Regions from separate parts of the Ectothiorhodospira sp. BSL-9 genome, predicted to be linked through region 1. Evidence: riboswitches for the same ligand, from Rfam matches in the RefSeq annotation. Region 1 holds a riboswitch; each other region holds the start of a gene.

The links. A riboswitch is a leader RNA that binds a small molecule or an ion and turns the genes downstream of it on or off. The one in region 1 is predicted to bind cobalamin.
Region 2: linked by a shared signal. The riboswitch ahead of ECTOBSL9_RS00195 (TonB-dependent receptor domain-containing protein) and the one ahead of cobW (cobalamin biosynthesis protein CobW) in region 1 are both predicted to bind cobalamin.
Region 3: linked by a shared signal. The riboswitch ahead of bluB (5,6-dimethylbenzimidazole synthase) and the one ahead of cobW (cobalamin biosynthesis protein CobW) in region 1 are both predicted to bind cobalamin.

The regions. Positions count from the first base shown of each region.
Region 1 covers NZ_CP011994.1:2,540,421-2,546,137, forward strand. Annotated here, with positions in the region: gene ECTOBSL9_RS11790 (fused MFS/spermidine synthase) at 1-186, opposite strand, end outside; gene ECTOBSL9_RS16645 (DUF2256 domain-containing protein) at 384-548, shown strand; gene ECTOBSL9_RS11795 (cryptochrome/photolyase family protein) at 545-2,071, shown strand; cobalamin riboswitch at 2,128-2,370, shown strand; gene cobW (cobalamin biosynthesis protein CobW) at 2,490-3,572, shown strand; gene cobN (cobaltochelatase subunit CobN) at 3,572-5,717, shown strand, end outside.
Region 2 covers NZ_CP011994.1:36,144-41,860, forward strand. Annotated here, with positions in the region: partial or broken gene ECTOBSL9_RS00190 (cobyrinate a,c-diamide synthase) at 1-1,158, opposite strand, end outside; gene ECTOBSL9_RS00195 (TonB-dependent receptor domain-containing protein) at 1,272-3,101, opposite strand; cobalamin riboswitch at 3,264-3,518, opposite strand; gene ECTOBSL9_RS00200 (cobalamin-binding protein) at 3,742-4,692, shown strand; gene ECTOBSL9_RS00205 (iron ABC transporter permease) at 4,689-5,657, shown strand; gene ECTOBSL9_RS00210 (ABC transporter ATP-binding protein) at 5,663-5,717, shown strand, end outside.
Region 3 covers NZ_CP011994.1:3,308,523-3,314,239, reverse strand. Annotated here, with positions in the region: gene ECTOBSL9_RS15135 (YaiI/YqxD family protein) at 1-34, opposite strand, end outside; gene ECTOBSL9_RS15130 (DUF2235 domain-containing protein) at 93-1,247, opposite strand; gene bluB (5,6-dimethylbenzimidazole synthase) at 1,399-2,151, opposite strand; cobalamin riboswitch at 2,200-2,402, opposite strand; gene ECTOBSL9_RS15120 (ATP-binding cassette domain-containing protein) at 2,449-3,090, shown strand; gene fetB (iron export ABC transporter permease subunit FetB) at 3,093-3,884, shown strand; gene ECTOBSL9_RS15110 (MFS transporter) at 3,917-5,098, opposite strand; gene ECTOBSL9_RS15105 (TetR/AcrR family transcriptional regulator) at 5,095-5,661, opposite strand.

The DNA.
Region 1 (5,717 bases):
CCCCCAGAACCACCCGCCGGCTGCCAGTCCGGCAAAGAACACCGCGATGGCCAGCGCCGCCGCCTGTGCGGTGCTGCCAAACAGCAAACCCAGTTCCCGAACCCACAGCACCTGATAGACCAGCGCGGCAAAGCCCGAAAGAAAAAACAGGGCAGCGATGGCCCAGCGAAGCGGTGTTGACACCATGGGGAGTATCCCGGTGAAGTGAATGATAATCAATCCTTTATGTTATTAGATAATGCCGTTCAGGTGAAGCCGAACACGGGGTGTGATTGGTTCACATCAGGCACTCGGATACACTCGAGATCACCATTGAGTGCTTCGGAACGCCTGCCGGAGGCCTTGCCAGGTCATTTTCTTACGGATCGGAGCCGGGGCATCGGATGAGCCACGCCAAACCCAACCTGCCTACAAAAACCTGCGCAGTCTGCGGCCGTCCGTTCGCCTGGCGGCGCAAGTGGGCCCGCGTCTGGCATGAGGTGCGCTATTGTTCCGAGCGCTGTCGTCGCCAACGGGGCTCGGTGGGGGCCGGGAGGGGGCCCACATGACCACGTTGCGCCTGGTGCTGGGTGATCAACTGAACGCCTCACACCCCTGGTTTCGCCAGCCAGATCCCGGTTGTGTTGTGGTGATGATGGAAATTCGCAGCGAGACCGATTACGTGGTCCACCACGCCCAAAAGGTGCTGGCCATCTTTGCGGCGATGCGGGGCTTTGCCGAGGCGCTGCGGGCTGCCGGTCACCGTGTTCACTACCTGCGTATCGGCGACCCTGACAACCAGCAGGATTTTGCCGCCAATCTTGTGCAGTTGGCCGCGCGTTACAAGGCGACCCGGTTCGAGCGCATGGAGGCGGATGAATGGCGCGTGGAACGGCTGCTTGATGAGGCCTCAGCCCGGCTCGACCTGCCAGCCACTGTGGTGGATTCGGCACATTTTCTGCGGGACCGGGATGACCTGGCTCAGGCTTTCAGCGAGCGGGTTCCGCGCCTGGAGTATTTCTATCGCGACATGCGTCGTCGCCATGGCCTGCTGCTCGACGACAACCACAAGCCGGTGGGCGGGCGCTGGAACTACGATGCGGATAACCGGGCCCGCTGGCCTGGAGAGCCGCCGGCTCCGGCCTGGCCGTGGGTGCCCACGGATGTCTCAGCGCTATGGGAAGAGATCGCCGCTGCCGGGGTACGCACCTTCGGGGAGCCCAACGCGCATGCGCTGCCCTGGCCGCTGTCCCGGGCGCAAGCCCGCGAGGGACTGGCGGTGTTCGTCAACCAGGTCCTGCCGCATTTTGGCCGCTTTCAGGACGCGATGAGCACTCAGGAGCCACTGCTGTTCCATTCGGGGCTGTCCTTTGCGCTGAATATCAAGATGCTGCATCCGCGGGAGGTGATTGATGCGGCGATTCAGGCCTTCGAGGCGGGTGAGGTGGACATCGCTGCCTGCGAGGGATTCGTGCGCCAGATACTGGGTTGGCGCGAATACGTCCGCGGCGTGTACTGGGGGCGCATGCCACACTACGCGCAGACCAACGCCCTGGATGCCCACCGGCCCTTGCCCCGCTGGTACTGGACCGGCGAGACCCAGATGGCCTGCCTGCGCCATGCCATCGGCCAGTCACTGCAACTGGCGTATGCGCACCACATCCAGCGCCTGATGATCACCGGCAATTTTGCCCTGCTGGCAGGATGTGACCCGGACACGGTGGACGCCTGGTACCTGGGGATCTACATCGATGCCTTCGAATGGGTGGAGATGCCCAATACCCGTGGCATGAGCCAGTATGCCGACGGTGGGCTGGTGGCGAGCAAGCCCTACGCCGCTTCGGCCAGCTATATCAAGCGCCAGTCCGACTACTGCAAGGGGTGCCGGTATGCCGCCACCCGCCGCCACGGCGCCGATGCCTGCCCGTTCAATTCGCTCTACTGGGATTTCATGCTCCGCCATGAGGCGGATTTTGCCGGCAACCCGCGCATGACCATGCCTTATCGCGCCTGGCAACGCATGGATGAAGCCGAGCGCAAGGCCACCCTGAAACACGCCCGCCATCTACTCGAACGACTGGATGATCTGTGATCACGTGTTCCCCCTCAATTTGAGCCCACGGCGGATGCCTGCTACATTTGTGCGGTTATCTTAAAACTTCCGCAGGTGACCCGCGGGCCTCGACGGCCCATCCATCGGGTTGAAACGGGAAGCCGGTGACATCGCTCAGGCGATCACTCCGGCGCTGCCCCCGCAACGGTAAGTGGTGAACGTGGAGAACCCAGGCCACTGTGAGACCCCGTCCCCAGGGCGGATCTCATGGGAAGGCAGCCCCCCATGTTGAAGGCCCACCACAAGCCCGGAGACCGGCCTGTTGAAGACCAGGTGCCGCGGGGTGCGGCGTGCCGGGTGGAGCCGCACCGCGCCTGACCTCTCCTCCGTGGCACGTACCGCCCTTGTGGCGCATCCATCCCATCGATGCGCGGGCGGCGCGCGAGCGAGCATTTTCATGACATCCAGATCAAGAATCCCTGCCACCATCGTCACCGGCTTTCTGGGCAGTGGCAAGACCACCCTGTTACGCCATCTCCTGGAGAATGCCCAGGGGCGGCGCATTGCCGTGATCGTCAACGAGTTTGGTGAGCTGGGCATGGATGGCGAGATCCTCAAGGGTTGCGGCATCGGCTGTGATGAGTCGGGAGAGGACGCCGGTACCCTTTATGAACTGGCCAACGGGTGCCTGTGCTGTACCGTGCAGGAGGCCTTCTATCCGGTGATGAAGGCCCTGATGGAACGGCGGGACGAGATCGATCACATCCTCATCGAGACCTCCGGGCTGGCGCTGCCCAAACCCCTGGTGCAGGCCTTCAACTGGCCGGAGATCAAGACCGGTTGCACCGTGGATGCCGTGGTTACCGTGGTGGACGTGCCCGCCACCGCCCAGGGACAGTTCGCCGCCAACCCCGAGGCAGTGGATCGGCAACGCCGCTCGGACCCGAATCTGGATCATGCCTCCACCCTTCATGAGCTCTTTGAAGATCAGTTGTCGGCGGCCGATATCGTCGTGCTGAGCAAGACCGATCGGGTGGACGTAGCGGCGGTGGAACGGGTGGTGGAACTGGTTCGCAGTGAGATCCCACCCCAGGTAAAGATCGTCTCCAGCGACCATGGCCGGGTGGATCCGGCGCTGATGATGGGCCTGGGCAGTGCATCGGAAGCGCATATCCACCTGCGTGCCGGGCATCACGACCACGCCCATGGGGACGGGGATCATCACCACGATCATGACCACGACCCGTTCGACTCTGTGGTGGTGAGGCTGCCGCAGGTGGATCGAGACAGGCTAATGGAACAATTGCAGCAACTGGTGCGGGATCATCGCATCTTCCGCGTGAAGGGTTTCGCGGCCTTGCCGGAGAAGCGCATGCGCCTTGTGGTGCACGGGGTGGGGAGTCGATTTGACAGCTATTTCGACCGCCCCTGGGGGGCTCAGGAGGACCGCAGTACCCGCCTGGTGCTGATCGGTCAGGATCTCTCGGCCGATGCCCTGGAGCAGGCCCTGCAACCGGCCGCCCTGACAGCGACTGCCTGATGCATCTGCTGGCGGCACAACCCGGCGGGTTCGTCGATGACGAGTCGGTGATCACGCGTCTGGATCAGACGCCTGCCGATATTGTCATCCTCAGTGCCGCGGACACCACCCTGGCCCTGCTGGCGGCCCAATGCCCGCAGGCCCGCGAGCCCGACAAAGGAGCAGGGGGCGCCTATCCTTCGGTCCGCCTGGCCAACCTGCTGCATCTGGGGCAACCCGCTTCGGTGGACCTGTACCTGGACGAAGTGCTGCAAAAGGCTCGCCTGATCATCATTGATCACCTGGGCGGCGAATCCTACTGGCCCTATGGCACGGAGCAGGTGTGGGCCCTGTGCCGACGCAAGGGCATCCCGCTGGTGATGTTTTCCGGGGATAACACCGAGGATGGCAATCTGCTCATGAAGAGCACGGTGGAGCCAGGCGTCTGCCGCACACTCTGGCGCTATCTGCGCGAGGGCGGGCCTGCCAACATTCGTGCCTTTTACGACTTTCTGGGCGCCACCTTCTTTGACCTGCCGCTGGAGCCGCCGCCGCCCCGACCGCTGCCCCCTATTGGCGTCTATCACCCTGAACAGGATGTGGGCACGGTATCGGCCTGGCAGGCGCGCTGGCATGCGGGGGCGCCGGTGGTGGCCATCCTGTTTTATCGCTCGCACCTGCAGGCGGGCAACACTGCCGTGTTCGATGCCCTGTGTCAGGCCCTGCTGAGCCGGGGCCTCAACCCCCTGCCCATGGCCCTGGTCTCCCTGAAGGACCCGCCCTGCCTGGAGATGGTGCGTCGCCTGTGCCGGGAGCAGGGCGTGGCGCTGATCATGAATGCCACCGCCTTCTCCCGGGCCCAGGGCGCGGACGGCGAACAGGCCCTGGCGGACGACCGGCCCGTGCTGCAGGTGATCCTCTCTGGAGGCAACGAAGACAACTGGCGGCAGGATGTGCATGGGTTGCAACCCCGGGACATCGCCATGCAGGTGGCCCTGCCGGAGATGGATGGCCATGTGATTTCCCGGGCGGTGAGCTTCAAGGGGCTGGAACGACGCTGCCCGCACACCCAGACCGATGTGGTGCACTATCAGCCCCATGCCGAGCGGATCGAGTTTGTGGCCACCCTGGCCGAGCGCTGGTGCCGGCTGCGCAGCACCGCCAATGGGGACAAGCGCCTGGCCCTGATCCTGGCCAACTACCCCACCCGTGAGGGCCGCCTGGGTAATGGCGTGGGGCTGGACACCCCCGCGTCGGTGATCGGTATCCTGCGGCGCCTGCAGGGCGAGGGCTATGGCGTGGAGGGTATCCCCGATGACGGCGATGCCCTGATGAGCCGCCTGTGCGAAGGCGTGACCAACGATCCGCAGCAGCTGGCCCAGCGTCCCGCCTGGCAAAGCCTGTCCATGGCCGACTACCAGCGTTATTTCGATGGGTTGCCCGAGTCCAGCCGCGAGGCGGTGCTGGCACGCTGGGGCAGGCCGGAACAGGACCCCATGGTGCGACAGCAGCGATTCATGATTGCCGGCATCCGCTGTGGCCGGGTGTTCGTGGGTATTCAGCCGGCCCGCGGTTATCACCTGGACATGATGGCCAACTATCACGATCCAGACCTGGTCCCCCCACATTACTACCTGGCCTTCTACGCCTGGCTGCGGCTGCAGTTTGGCTGTGATGCCATCATCCATGTGGGCAAGCACGGTAATCTGGAGTGGCTGCCGGGCAAGAGCGTGGCCTTGAGCGAACACTGCTGGCCGGATCTGATTTTTGGCGCCATGCCCCATCTCTACCCCTTCATCGTCAACGACCCGGGGGAGGGCACCCAGGCCAAGCGCCGCGCCCAGGCCGTGATCATCGATCACCTGATGCCGCCGCTCACGCGGGCCGAGAACTACGGGCCGACCCGCGATCTGGAGCGCCAGGTGGACGAATACTACGAGGCGCTGATGCTGGATCGCCGTCGCGCCGCGGTGCTCAGGAAAGGCATTCTGGACACCATCGTCGCCCAGGATCTGCATCGGGACCTGGGCCTGGATGCACCGGCCAGCGAAGAGGAAGAGCAGTGCCTGCTCAACCGCACCGATGCCTACCTGTGTGAGCTCAAGGAGAGCCAGATCCGCGATGGTCTGCACATCTTCGGAGAATCTCCCGAGGGCCGCCAGGAGC
Region 2 (5,717 bases), 1.0 Mb from region 1:
CAAAGGCGTCAAGGGCGATTCCATGGCCGAGTGATGGAAGGTGTGCCCTCGCAGCACACCCTCCGGCAAGGTCACCTCCTGGGGCCCCAGGGATGCCAGTCTTCCCTGCATTCGTGCAGTGCCTGTCAGCAGGCCGGCCATGTCCGCGCCCTGCCCCTCCTTGTCCTCCAACCGATCCAGCAAGTAGAGCATGCCACCACATTCCGCCAGCAACGGTCGCCCAGCTTGCACGTGGGCGGCCAGATCCTGCTTCAGCCCCACATTGGCCGCCAGGGCCTCCATGTGCAGCTCCGGGTAACCCCCGGGCAGGTACACCGCATCCGCCTTGGGCAACCTCTCCCCGGCCACGGGGGAGAAGAACTGCAGACTGGCTCCCATCTGCTCCAGCAACTCCAGATTGGCGGGGTAGATGAAGGCAAAGGCCTGATCCCGGGCGATGGCAATGCGTCGTCCCTCCAGAGACCGGGGCGGCGGGGTGGCCGAACCAGGCTCAAAGGCCACCGGCGGCGGCAGGCCATCCGGCTTCCACACCAGCTGCGCTGCCGCGGCTTCCAGTCGCTGATCCAGGTCGGCGATCTCCTCGGCCTGCACCAGGCCCAGATGCCGACTGGGCAGGGCCGCATCGGCGGACTTGGGCAGATAGCCAAAGGCGGTGAGATTCGAGGGAAGTCGCTCCATGAGCATGCCGTAATGCCGCTCCCCGCTGACGCGATTGGCCAGCACGCCGGCAAAGGGCACATCGGCGCGAAAGGTGGACAGACCATGGGCCAGGGCGCCGAAGGTCTGGGCCATGGCAGCCCCATTGATGGCCGGCATCACCGGAATGCCGAACCGGGCGGCGATGTCGGCGCTGGAAGGTCGCCCATCGAACAGGCCCATCACCCCCTCCACCAGGATCAGATCCGACTCGCCCGCCGCCTCATACAGACGTTGCCGGGCATCCTCCTCCCCGGTCATCCACATGTCCAGGGTGTGCACGGGGTGCCCGCTGGCCTGCTGATGGATCATCGGGTCGAGAAAGTCCGGCCCCGCCTTGAACACCCGCACCCGCCGCCCCTGGTTGCGATGGTAGCGCGCCAGCGCCGCCGTCACCGTGGTCTTGCCCTGACCGGAGGCGGTGGCGGTGATGAGCAGGGCTGGGCAATGGTGAGTGGTCATGGTCGGCCTCGTGGATTCACATCGTCACCCTCACCCCAACCCCTTGAGGGGAAACTCCACCAACTCCCTTCTCCCCTCGGGGGAGAAGGGCCGGGGATGAGGGGCGGCGGAGGTCACTGTTGCTGGTAGTTTAACGTGACGAAGAAGGCGCGGCCGGGTTGGTTGTAGTCGCGAACTACTTCGTACTCCCGGTCAAAGACATTATCCACCTTTGCACGCAAGGTCCATTCTTCAGTCATGGCATAAGATGCCCGGAGACCCAGTACCTCATAACCACCTACGCGATTCTGCTCACCTTGCTGATCGTAGCGGCCACCTTCAACCAACAGCGTACCGCCTACAGTAAAGACTGATAATTCACGATCAACATCTAAACGGAGCGTATTACGAGAACGGCGTTGTAACTGGGTGCCGCTGTCCCGATCCTCGGGCTGCAAATGAGTGTAGGCGGCACTCGCCATCCAGCCTCCTTGACGCAAACCACCCTCCAACTCCAAGCCCCGAATCCGGGCTTCTCGGACATTCTCTGGACGCATGGGGTCAAAACCCGTGTTGATAATCAAATTATCGATTTGACTCTCAAACAAGGTCGCGGACAAGAAGCGTGGCCCCGCATCATACCGAAGACCAACTTCGTAGGTTTCTGACTTCTCTGGCTCAAGCTCTGAATTGCCGGAATAACTGAAACCACCTTGATATACCGTAAACGGAAAATACAACTCGTTGAATGTTGGAGCCTTGAAGGCGGTCCCAAAGCTGACCCAAGAGCGCACCTCCTCAGTGAACTGATAACCCCAAGCGATCTGTCCCGTAGTCTCAGAATCGAACGCTTCGTTATCGTCAAGACGCAAACTTCCGGACACAGAATGCCTACCCAGATCCGTTTGCATTTGTATATATCCACCCCAATTATCTCGGCTGCTTCTGTCGAAATCTCCGGTTCCAGTAACCCGATCTTGAAGGAAATCAATCCCCAGGGTCAGCAAGGATGTACCGAGCGCCAGATCATTCTGCCAGCCCAATTGATAGCGCTCAGTATCGAAGCGGGATGAAAAAAGCCCATCTTCATAGTTCTTTCCATCATCTCGGCTATAGCCCACACTAAACTGGGTAAACCAAGCTTCATTTACTTGGCTACGCATCCCCACCTGAGAAACATACTGAGCGAATTCAGACCAGTCTCTAGCAGGAGAGCCCCGATCATAATCTGTTTCGCCTTGGGAATGTAAGAGTCTCGCAAAGACCTCGGTATCATCGGTTAATTGATGTATCACACTCCCTGAAATTGTAAAATTATCATAACCATCTCGATCGCTATTACCGATATCGTCCCGCACATTGATCCCGTCGGTCTGAAAGTAACCAGCGGAAAGATCGTAACGAGTGGTTTCATTTGAGCCACCGACGCCAAATCCCAGTTCCGCGCTACCAAAAGATCCTACACCTAACCGCGCTCGCACCCGTGCCGGACCTTGGCCATCACGCGTGAAGATCTGGATAACACCACCAATCGCATCAGCTCCATACAAACTGGTTCGGGGGCCCCTCACAATCTCAATGCGTTCAATTTCTGAAGGGGAGAGAAATTGCCAAGCAGCCTGTCCAGTGGTTGCCGAACCCAGCCGGACTCCGTCTACAAGCAACAGAGTGTGATCAGATTCAGTGCCACGCATAAACAGACTAGTGTTTTTTCCAAAAGGTCCATTCTGGCTCAATCCGATACCAGCCCTTCCTTTCAGCAGATCGGCAAACTCCTTCGGCTGCAGCCGCTCGATCTCCTCGCGGTCGATCACGGTGACGGAGGCCAGGGTCTGGTCGGTGGTTTGGGCTGTGCGGGTGGGGGTGACCAGGATGGGGTCCAGTTGGGCCACCTGTTCCTGGGCGCTGACAAGGGAAGGGATGGCCAGCAGAACGGCTGCCGGCAGGAAGGATCGGGTTTGCATGTGTGTGTACTCTCCGGTGCGCCGCCCGCGCACCTGTCATGGGCCAGGATGCGGCACGAGGAGAGCAGCGGATCGATCAGGCCCATCGGTGCGTGGCGCACCGGAAAGCCAGATCCACCGGAATGAGACCCGAGAAGACGAGCCGCGCAAAGCCCTCCGCAATGCCGCGTAAACGCATCAGGCCGGTCTCCGGGCTCGCGGACGGGTCATCTTTGACCGGGTCAAGGCACCTTCCCACGCTTGCGCGCAGTGGCTTCACGCCTTGCCGGGGTTGCTGCGGTGACATGCAGAAACCCTCGTCTCGCCTACCGTTGCGGGGGCAGCGCCGGACTGGTCTGCAGAATCTGGCAGACATACCGGCTTCCCGTTTCACCAGACGGATGTCAATCGTCTGGCACCTGAAGCGAGGCGGTATCATACGCAAACGATTGTGGATATTCCAATGTGAGCCGCAGGGATTACTGTCAGGGCAGATGGACATCCATGCGCCTGAGGCGCGCCCATTCGCGGCCAAGGGCCGCTCCCACGGGAAGTGGGTGCTGGCAGGGTTGGATACCGATGGGCCCGGAGGATCATGCAGGTGGCCAGCACCCGCATCGCTGTTATGATGCCCTCCTTTCAAGCGCCCGACCCCAACACCATGAGACACCCTCACCGCATAAGCCATACCCCGCCATTTCACGACAAATGGGCACATATCGCCGCCGTTTGCGTCCTCCTTGTCACCGCCTCAGTAACCACGAACGCTGGCGCAGAGCCCGTGACGGTCACCGACGACAAGGGCCGTGAGGTGCGCCTTGAGGCGCCTGCCAAACGCATCATCAGCCTGGCCCCGCACATCACCGAAAACCTGTTTGCCCTGGGCGCCGGCGACCAGATCGTTGGGGCCGTCAACTACAGCGATTACCCCGAAGCCGCCGAAGACATCCCCCGGGTGGGCAGCTACAAGCAACTGGACCTGGAATCCATCCTCGCCCTGCAACCGGACCTGGTGGTGGCCTGGGAGAGCGGCAACGTGCGGGCACAACTGGAACGCCTGGAAGCCCTGGGCTATCCCCTCTACTTCAGCAACCCGCAAACCTTCGAACAACTGGCCTCCGGCCTGGAACGCCTGGGACACCTCACGGGTCACGCCAGTGGCGGTCAAGAAGCGGGAACCCACGTACGCCACACCCTGGCCGAACTTGAAGAGCGATACGGCGAGCAGCCCCCTGTGAGCGTCTTCTACCAGGTATGGGATCGCCCCCTGATGAGCCTCAACGATGAACACCTCATTTCCCAGGCCATCCGCCTCTGCGGCGGCGAGAACATCTTCGGCCACCTGGATACCCAGGTGCCGCGCCTGGATCGCGAGGTCGTCCTCGCCGCCAATCCCGAAACCATCATCGGCGGCGGCATGGGCGAGGACAACCCACAATGGGTGGAAGACTGGCGCCGCTGGTCCGACATGACCGCCGTGCAGCGGGATAATCTCTTTTTCATCCCCCCGTCCCTGATCCAGCGCCCCACGCCGCGCATCCTGGAAGGCACCCGGATGATCTGCGATTTTCTGGAAACCGCCCGCGAACGTCGCCCGGAGGGCGATGAGTGACGCGCCTGGCGTTCATCCTGGCCATCCTGCTGGGTGGCTCGCTGGCCGCCGTGATGACGGCCGTGGCCGTGGGCAGCGTGCCGCTCACCCCTGCCGAGACCCTGGCGGTACTCACCGGCGGCGGCGAGCCCCTGCATCGCACCCTGATCCTGGAGTTGCGCCTGCCCCGTACCCTGGCCGCCTTTGCCACGGGTGGACTGCTGGCAGTGGCCGGCGCCTTGATGCAGGTGCTGTTGCGCAACCCACTGGCCGACCCCTACGTACTGGGCCTGTCGGGCGGGGCGGCGGTGGGCGCCCTGCTGGCCATGCTGGCGGGCCTGGGCACCGTGGTGGTCTCCGGATCGGCCTTTATCGGCGCCATGATCTCCACCCTGATCGTCTTCGGCCTGGCCCATGGCACCGGTAGCTGGACGCCCACCCGCCTGCTGCTCACCGGCGTGGTGGTGGCAGCCGGCTGGGGAGCCTTCATCAGTTTCATGCTGGCGGTCAGCCCCACGGAGGAACTCCCTGGAATGCTGTACTGGTTAATGGGTGACCTGTCCCACGCCCACAGCATCTGGCCCGCCTGGACCGTGCTGGTACTGGTGGTGCTGGCCGCCATGCCCCTGGGGCGCAGCCTCAACGTGCTGGCCCGAGGGCCCATGCAGGCCGCAGCGCTGGGAGTGGCGGTGCGGCCACTGGAGTGGACCATCTACATTGTTGCCGCCTTGGTGACCGCAACCGCCGTGACGGTGGCGGGCAGCATCGGCTTTGTGGGCCTGGTGGTGCCTCATATGCTGCGTCTGGTGCTGGGCAACGACCAGCGCATCATCCTGCCGGCCTCGGCCCTGGCGGGGGGCATCCTGCTCACCCTGGCGGACACCCTGGCGCGCACGATCATCGCACCACAGCAGTTGCCGGTGGGGGTGATCACGGCAATGCTGGGGGTGCCGGTGTTCCTGTATTTGCTGCATCGAAGCAGGTAACGCCCATGGAATCCGTCCCCCCATCATCCTCCCCTCCCCTGCTGGAACTGGTCGATCTCA
Region 3 (5,717 bases), 770 kb from region 1:
CGGAATCGTGAGAGGCGGGTTCGGCAGATGTCATCGGCCCAGTATAAACCACCACACACCACGTTTCCGTGCCGCATCCCCATGTGACGGCCCTACCGGGTATTCGCTACATCCATCGGTTCGATCAGTTCTCCCTGCGGATTGACCAGATTCAACGGACGATAAGGTGACTGTTTCGGAGGGAGTTGCGAAGCCTGTTCAATGCGATCCAGCGTGGCCTGATGGACCATGGCGTTGCGGGCAGCACCCAGGCCGGCCCGATGCCGGGCCTCGGCGCCAATGAGGCGCGGGCGGTTATCGTCGATCCAGGGCCAGTAAGCCGTGAGCTTGTATTGCAGGTTCAGGGAGTCGTGGGCCGGTGCAAAGGGATTGGGAGAGAGGCACTCCTCGATCATGCTCTCCTCGATGTGCAACCCCAGGGCCTGGGCCTCGCGCAGCATCCACAGGAAAGGGACATCGGCCAGGGCCTTGTTGTCGTAGCCGCCGCCCACATCCGAATGGACGCCGGGGAACCAGGCCTGTACCACCTGCTGATCCACCCGGCTGCCATCAAAGCGCCGTGCCTGGGGCGGGGTGGACGCATCCCCGTCCGCTAACGTCCACAGGGTGGGCTTGAAAGGGCCGCGCTGCTCATCAATGGCCAGGGCATGAAAGGCATTCTCCACCAGTGGGCCCAGCGTGGTGTCATGAAAGTTGACCCGTCGTCCCCCCTGGGCAAAGGAGGCCAGCGCCGGGATGGGCACACCCAGGGCGCCCACCGTGTCGAAAACACCCAGCATGCGCACGCTCAGGGTTTCCTCCGGATGACGCCGGATGCGCTGGAGTTGGCGATGCTGGCGGCTTTGTGGGCGCCGCTCCGGTGGCACGCGGTAGTAATTCATGGCCAGATCCGTCTCGCCCTGATGCTCCCGGCAGAATAGCCCGGAGGTGCCGATCATCCCGCACAGGGACCGCGCCGTGTAGGCACCCCGGGAAAACCCGAAACAGAAGATCTCGTCGCCAGGTTCGTAGTGCTCCACCAGCCAGTTATAAGCCCGTTGCAGGTTTTCATTGAGCCCGAAGCCAAAGGCCCCGCCGCGAAACCGGGTCCACCGGGACGAGCCGACCCCGGATACGTAGTGCTTCAGTTGGTAAGCATCGTTGGCGGGCTCCTCGGGGATCATCCCGAAGAGTCGGAAGATGTGGGTCTGAGTCTCTTCCTTGGCCCAGGTGCCGTCACAGCAGACCACGAGGCGTTTTCTTGTCATTGGGTTCATCCCCATGCGGTTGGGCCCAAGCGGCCACTACCATGAGCGTAGCAGGGGATTCACGATCGGTAAGGCCCTGCACGGGCCGAATGCCGTCGGCGCCCGCAGGGGCGCCGACGGAGAAGGGCGCAGGGTGCGCGGGAGCCCGGGTCTAAAGCGGCACTTCGGAGCGGCTCGCCCTGGCCTGGCATGCCTGAACGGCCTTGACCAGTTCGTCGTCCTCGGCAGGGGTGTGCCCCCAGCCATCCATATGGATCAACTGCTCCAATGGCAACCGGGGGCGCCAGCCGGCGGCTTCCAGTTCGGGCTTGTCATGAAAGTGGCTGACCCGGCCAATGCACAAATAGGCCACGGGCACGATCTCATCGGGAAGATTCAGTACCTGGCGGATGTCCTCGGGCCGGAAGATGCTCACCCAGCCCACGCCCAACCCTTCGCTGCGTGCCGCCAGCCACAGGTTCTGCACGGCGCAGACCACGCTGTACAGGTCCATCCGGTGGTCGTGGGTGCGACCGATCACCACCGGGCCGGCGCGGTCCCGGTCGCAGGTGATGCACAGATTGATGGGTGCATCCAGGATGCCTTCCAGGCGCAGGCTGCGGTAGGTCTCCTGTTTTTCGCCCTCGAACATCCCTGCCGCCTCTTCGTTGGCACGGGTGAAGGCCTGATGGGCTCGATGCTTGATTTGTGGGTCCTTGACGACCACAAAGCTCCAGGGCTGCATGTAGCCCACCGAGGGTGCGAAGTGGGCTGCGGTGAGGATGCGCGCCAGCATGTCATCGGGCACCGGGTCGGGCAGGAACTGTCCCCGCACGTCCCGCCGGCAGAGCATGTTGCGATAGATGGCCTTGCGTTCGGCCTCGTTGAAGCGATGTTGATCAGGTGTTGAATCACCAGCCTGCATGTTGTTCCCCTTGTTCAAGCAGGTGGGACGGCAGCCCGGCCTTGCTGCCGTGCAAAGAAACTGTCGGGCCGGTCTTCTGACTCGGGTTCGTCCCGCGCAGACGCCTTCCCGCCCATGGCAGTGGCTTGATGTCTGCGCGATCCCCCTCACAGCGCTGGGCGCGTTGCGGACTCGGTGATCATCGATCGATCACCCCACCGCATTCCCGATTCTCCCGTGGATGAACGGGCACCCGACAGCGGGTTGATGAATTCTCCGGCGCAGTATAGCGGATCGTTCGTCCGGTATACTGCCGTGATGGATGCACCCACCTTCACTGCCACCGCTGACCCCTTGCTGAAACTGACGGGTTTGCAATCCGATCATGTGGGGCCGGTCGATCTGGAACTGGCGCCAGGGGAATTGTTGCTCATTGCCGGGCCCTCCGGCGCGGGCAAGTCGCTGCTACTCCGGGCCATTGCTGATCTGGACCCCCATCGTGGCCAGGTGTGGCTGGCCAACCAGCCGCGGGATACCATCCCTCCCGCCTCATGGCGGCGTCAGGTAGGGTATCTGCCGGCAGATCCCGTGTGGTGGGCGGACACCGTGGATGAGCATCTCACGGGGGTGCAGGACGACTGGCTGCAGCAGTTGGGATTTCCCCCGGATGTGCGCCAATGGGAGGTGGAACGCCTCTCCAGCGGCGAGCGTCAGCGCCTGGCGCTGGCAAGGATGCTGGGCAACGGCCCCCGGATGCTTCTCCTGGATGAGGCCACGGCCAATCTGGATCCGGAAAACACCCTGCGCATGGAAGCCCTGGTCATGGGGTATGTGACGGAACGGGGAGCCGGGGCCATCTGGGTCAGCCATGACCACGAGCAGCGCGACCGGCTCGGTGGCCGGTTGCTGATGATGGATCAGGGACGGCTGGCTGAACTGGCACGGCAATCGAGGTCCTGAGCATGGATGTGATCTATCTCTCTCCCTGGGATCTGAGTATTGCCGCTCTGCTGGTCATTGCCCTGGCGGTCCTGACAAGCCGCGTGGGCATGGGGCTTTCCCGAAGCCTGCTGGTGGCGGCCGCGCGCACGGTGATCCAGTTGCTGCTCATTGGCCTGGTGCTCACCACCCTGTTCGAACACGCGGCCCTGTACTGGGTGGCCCTCATGGCGCTGATCATGCTGCTGGTGGCGGGCCGCGAGGTCATGGCTCGCCAGGCGCGGCGTTTTCGGGGCTGGTGGGGATACGGCATTGGCACGCTGGCCATGTTCACCTCGGCCTTCACGGCCACCGTCCTGGCCCTCACGGTCATCATCAGTCCAGCTCCCTGGTGGGAGCCCCAGTACGCCATCCCCCTGCTGGGTATGCTGCTGGGTAACACCATGACGGGTATTGCTCTGGGGCTGGACCGTCTCACCACCACGGCCTGGCAACAGCGGCGCATCATCGAGGGGCGCCTGATCCTGGGGCAGACCTGGTCGGAGTCCATCCAGGATATCCGCCGCGATGCGGCCCGCAGTGGCCTCATGCCCATCATCAACGCCATGGCCGCCGCAGGCATTGTCAGTCTGCCGGGCATGATGACCGGTCAGATCCTCGCCGGCATACCGCCCATGGAGGCGGTGAAATACCAGATCCTGGTCATGTTCCTGATCACCGCCGGCACGGGTTTTGGCACCTTGGGCGCGATCTGGTTGGGGGCTCGGCGCCTGTTCGACGAACGCGAGCGCCTGCGACTGGACCGGCTGGCCTGAGCAGGGCTCATGCTGCGCAGGGGCCTGAATGTTCAAGGGCTTTGCCATGTCGTCGCGCCGCGTTCATTCAGTAACCACGAGAACAGCCAGGCGACAGCAAGCCCCACGATGGCGAAGAGCATGAAGGTGGCCACATGGCCTTGGGTGTCTACCATCCAGCCGGCCAAGGGGGAGCCGGCCACCTGGCCCAGGGACGTGGCGAGCAGCGGCATGACCGGACCGAGGGCGGGCGCCTGATCCATGATCTGGATGCTCCTCACCAGGTAGAAGCCGGTGAGGATCATGTATCCGGCGCCAAACAGGGCCGCAGATGACAGGGCGAGCGCGAAATTCCCGGGATCCAGGGCCAGCAGTCCGATCGCGGCCGCCATCACGGTGAGCCCGCCAGCATGGCTGAGCGCCGGCCCGAAGCGCGAAATGAGATCACCGGCGGTGAATCCCGCGATTCCGCCCAGCCCCACAGCCAGCCACATCCAGGCGGTCTGGCTGGACACCAGCCCGCCAGAAGTGATCACTGCGTCGGGGGCAAATACCCAGTAGACCGCGCTCACGGCTCCCATGGCGAAGGCCATGCCACTCAAGCGACCGATGGCAAGCCACTGCATCCAGTGTATGGGCGGGGAGGTGGGGTGAGTCCGCGAGGGTGAGGCGGGACGCTCATCCCGAGGCAGATAGACCAGGGCCGCCAGGACGCCCATGGCGGCCAGGGCGGCAAAGCCCACATAGGCGCTGCGCCAGGCCTCTGCCCAGATCAGGACGGCCGGCATGGCAAGGGCGATGCCCAGGCTGGTGCCCGCATTGATGGTGGCATTCACCCTGCCGCGAAGGTGGGAGGGCACCACGCGATGAACCGCTTGTGCCATGACCGGTGAGGACAACCCGGTGCTGATCCCGCAGATCAGCACACCCACAGCCAGAAATACCGCTGAAGGCGCCTGGGAAATCGTCAGCAGACCCAGCGTGGCGAGACCGGCAGCGGTGACCGCTCCGCGACGCACCCCAAGGCGGCGCGTGATCCAGGGGGCCACGACGATGGCGAAGGCAAAGCTTAAAAAGGGCAGGGAGCCGATCACGCCTGCCATGGTGGGTGTGATGGTCAGTTCCTGGCGCATTTCGGGCAAAAAAAGCCCGAACACGAAGCGAGCCAGGCCGTAGGTGATGGCGATGATGCCGCCACCGAGGGTTGCCATGCCGAGGGGGGATAAGGGTTTCATTCAGTCTTGCCTTGGGCCGCTGAGAGCAGGGTGTCGGTCATTGTTTGCGTATCCGCCAGGGCCGTTGGCGTGCCCAGCAGGGCGACGGCCGTGTTGCTGCCTTCCAGCACCATGAAGAGACGTCGCGCCAGGCCCTCCTGATGATCCAGCCCGTCGCGGGCCAGGCTGTCCTCAAGGCGCGCTAGCAGGTCGGTCTTGGCGGCCACGGCCAGCGCGTGAATCCCGGCACTGTGCTCGGCGAACTCCCCCATGGCTTTCACCATGATGCAGCCATGTCGGCTGTGACTTTCCAGCCAGCGGCAATGGGCATCCACCAGGGCCCGGGTCACCTGGCCCGGCGCGGCCGCGGTCGCTGCCGCATCGAGGCTGGCCATGAAGCGTTCATGACGCGTCGCCAGCACGGCCGCCACCAGGGCCTCCTTGGAGGCAAAGTGGTTGTAGAGGGTCATGCGCACGACCCCGGCGGCCGCCACGATGCGGTCGATACCCGTGGCATGAAAGCCCTCCTCATAGAAGAGTCGCTCCGCCGTGGCGAGCAGTTGGTCGCGTTTGGAGGCTGGCATGGGGTGCCCTATATAGATGGATCAGTCTATATAAATATGAACGTCACCGCTGCGGG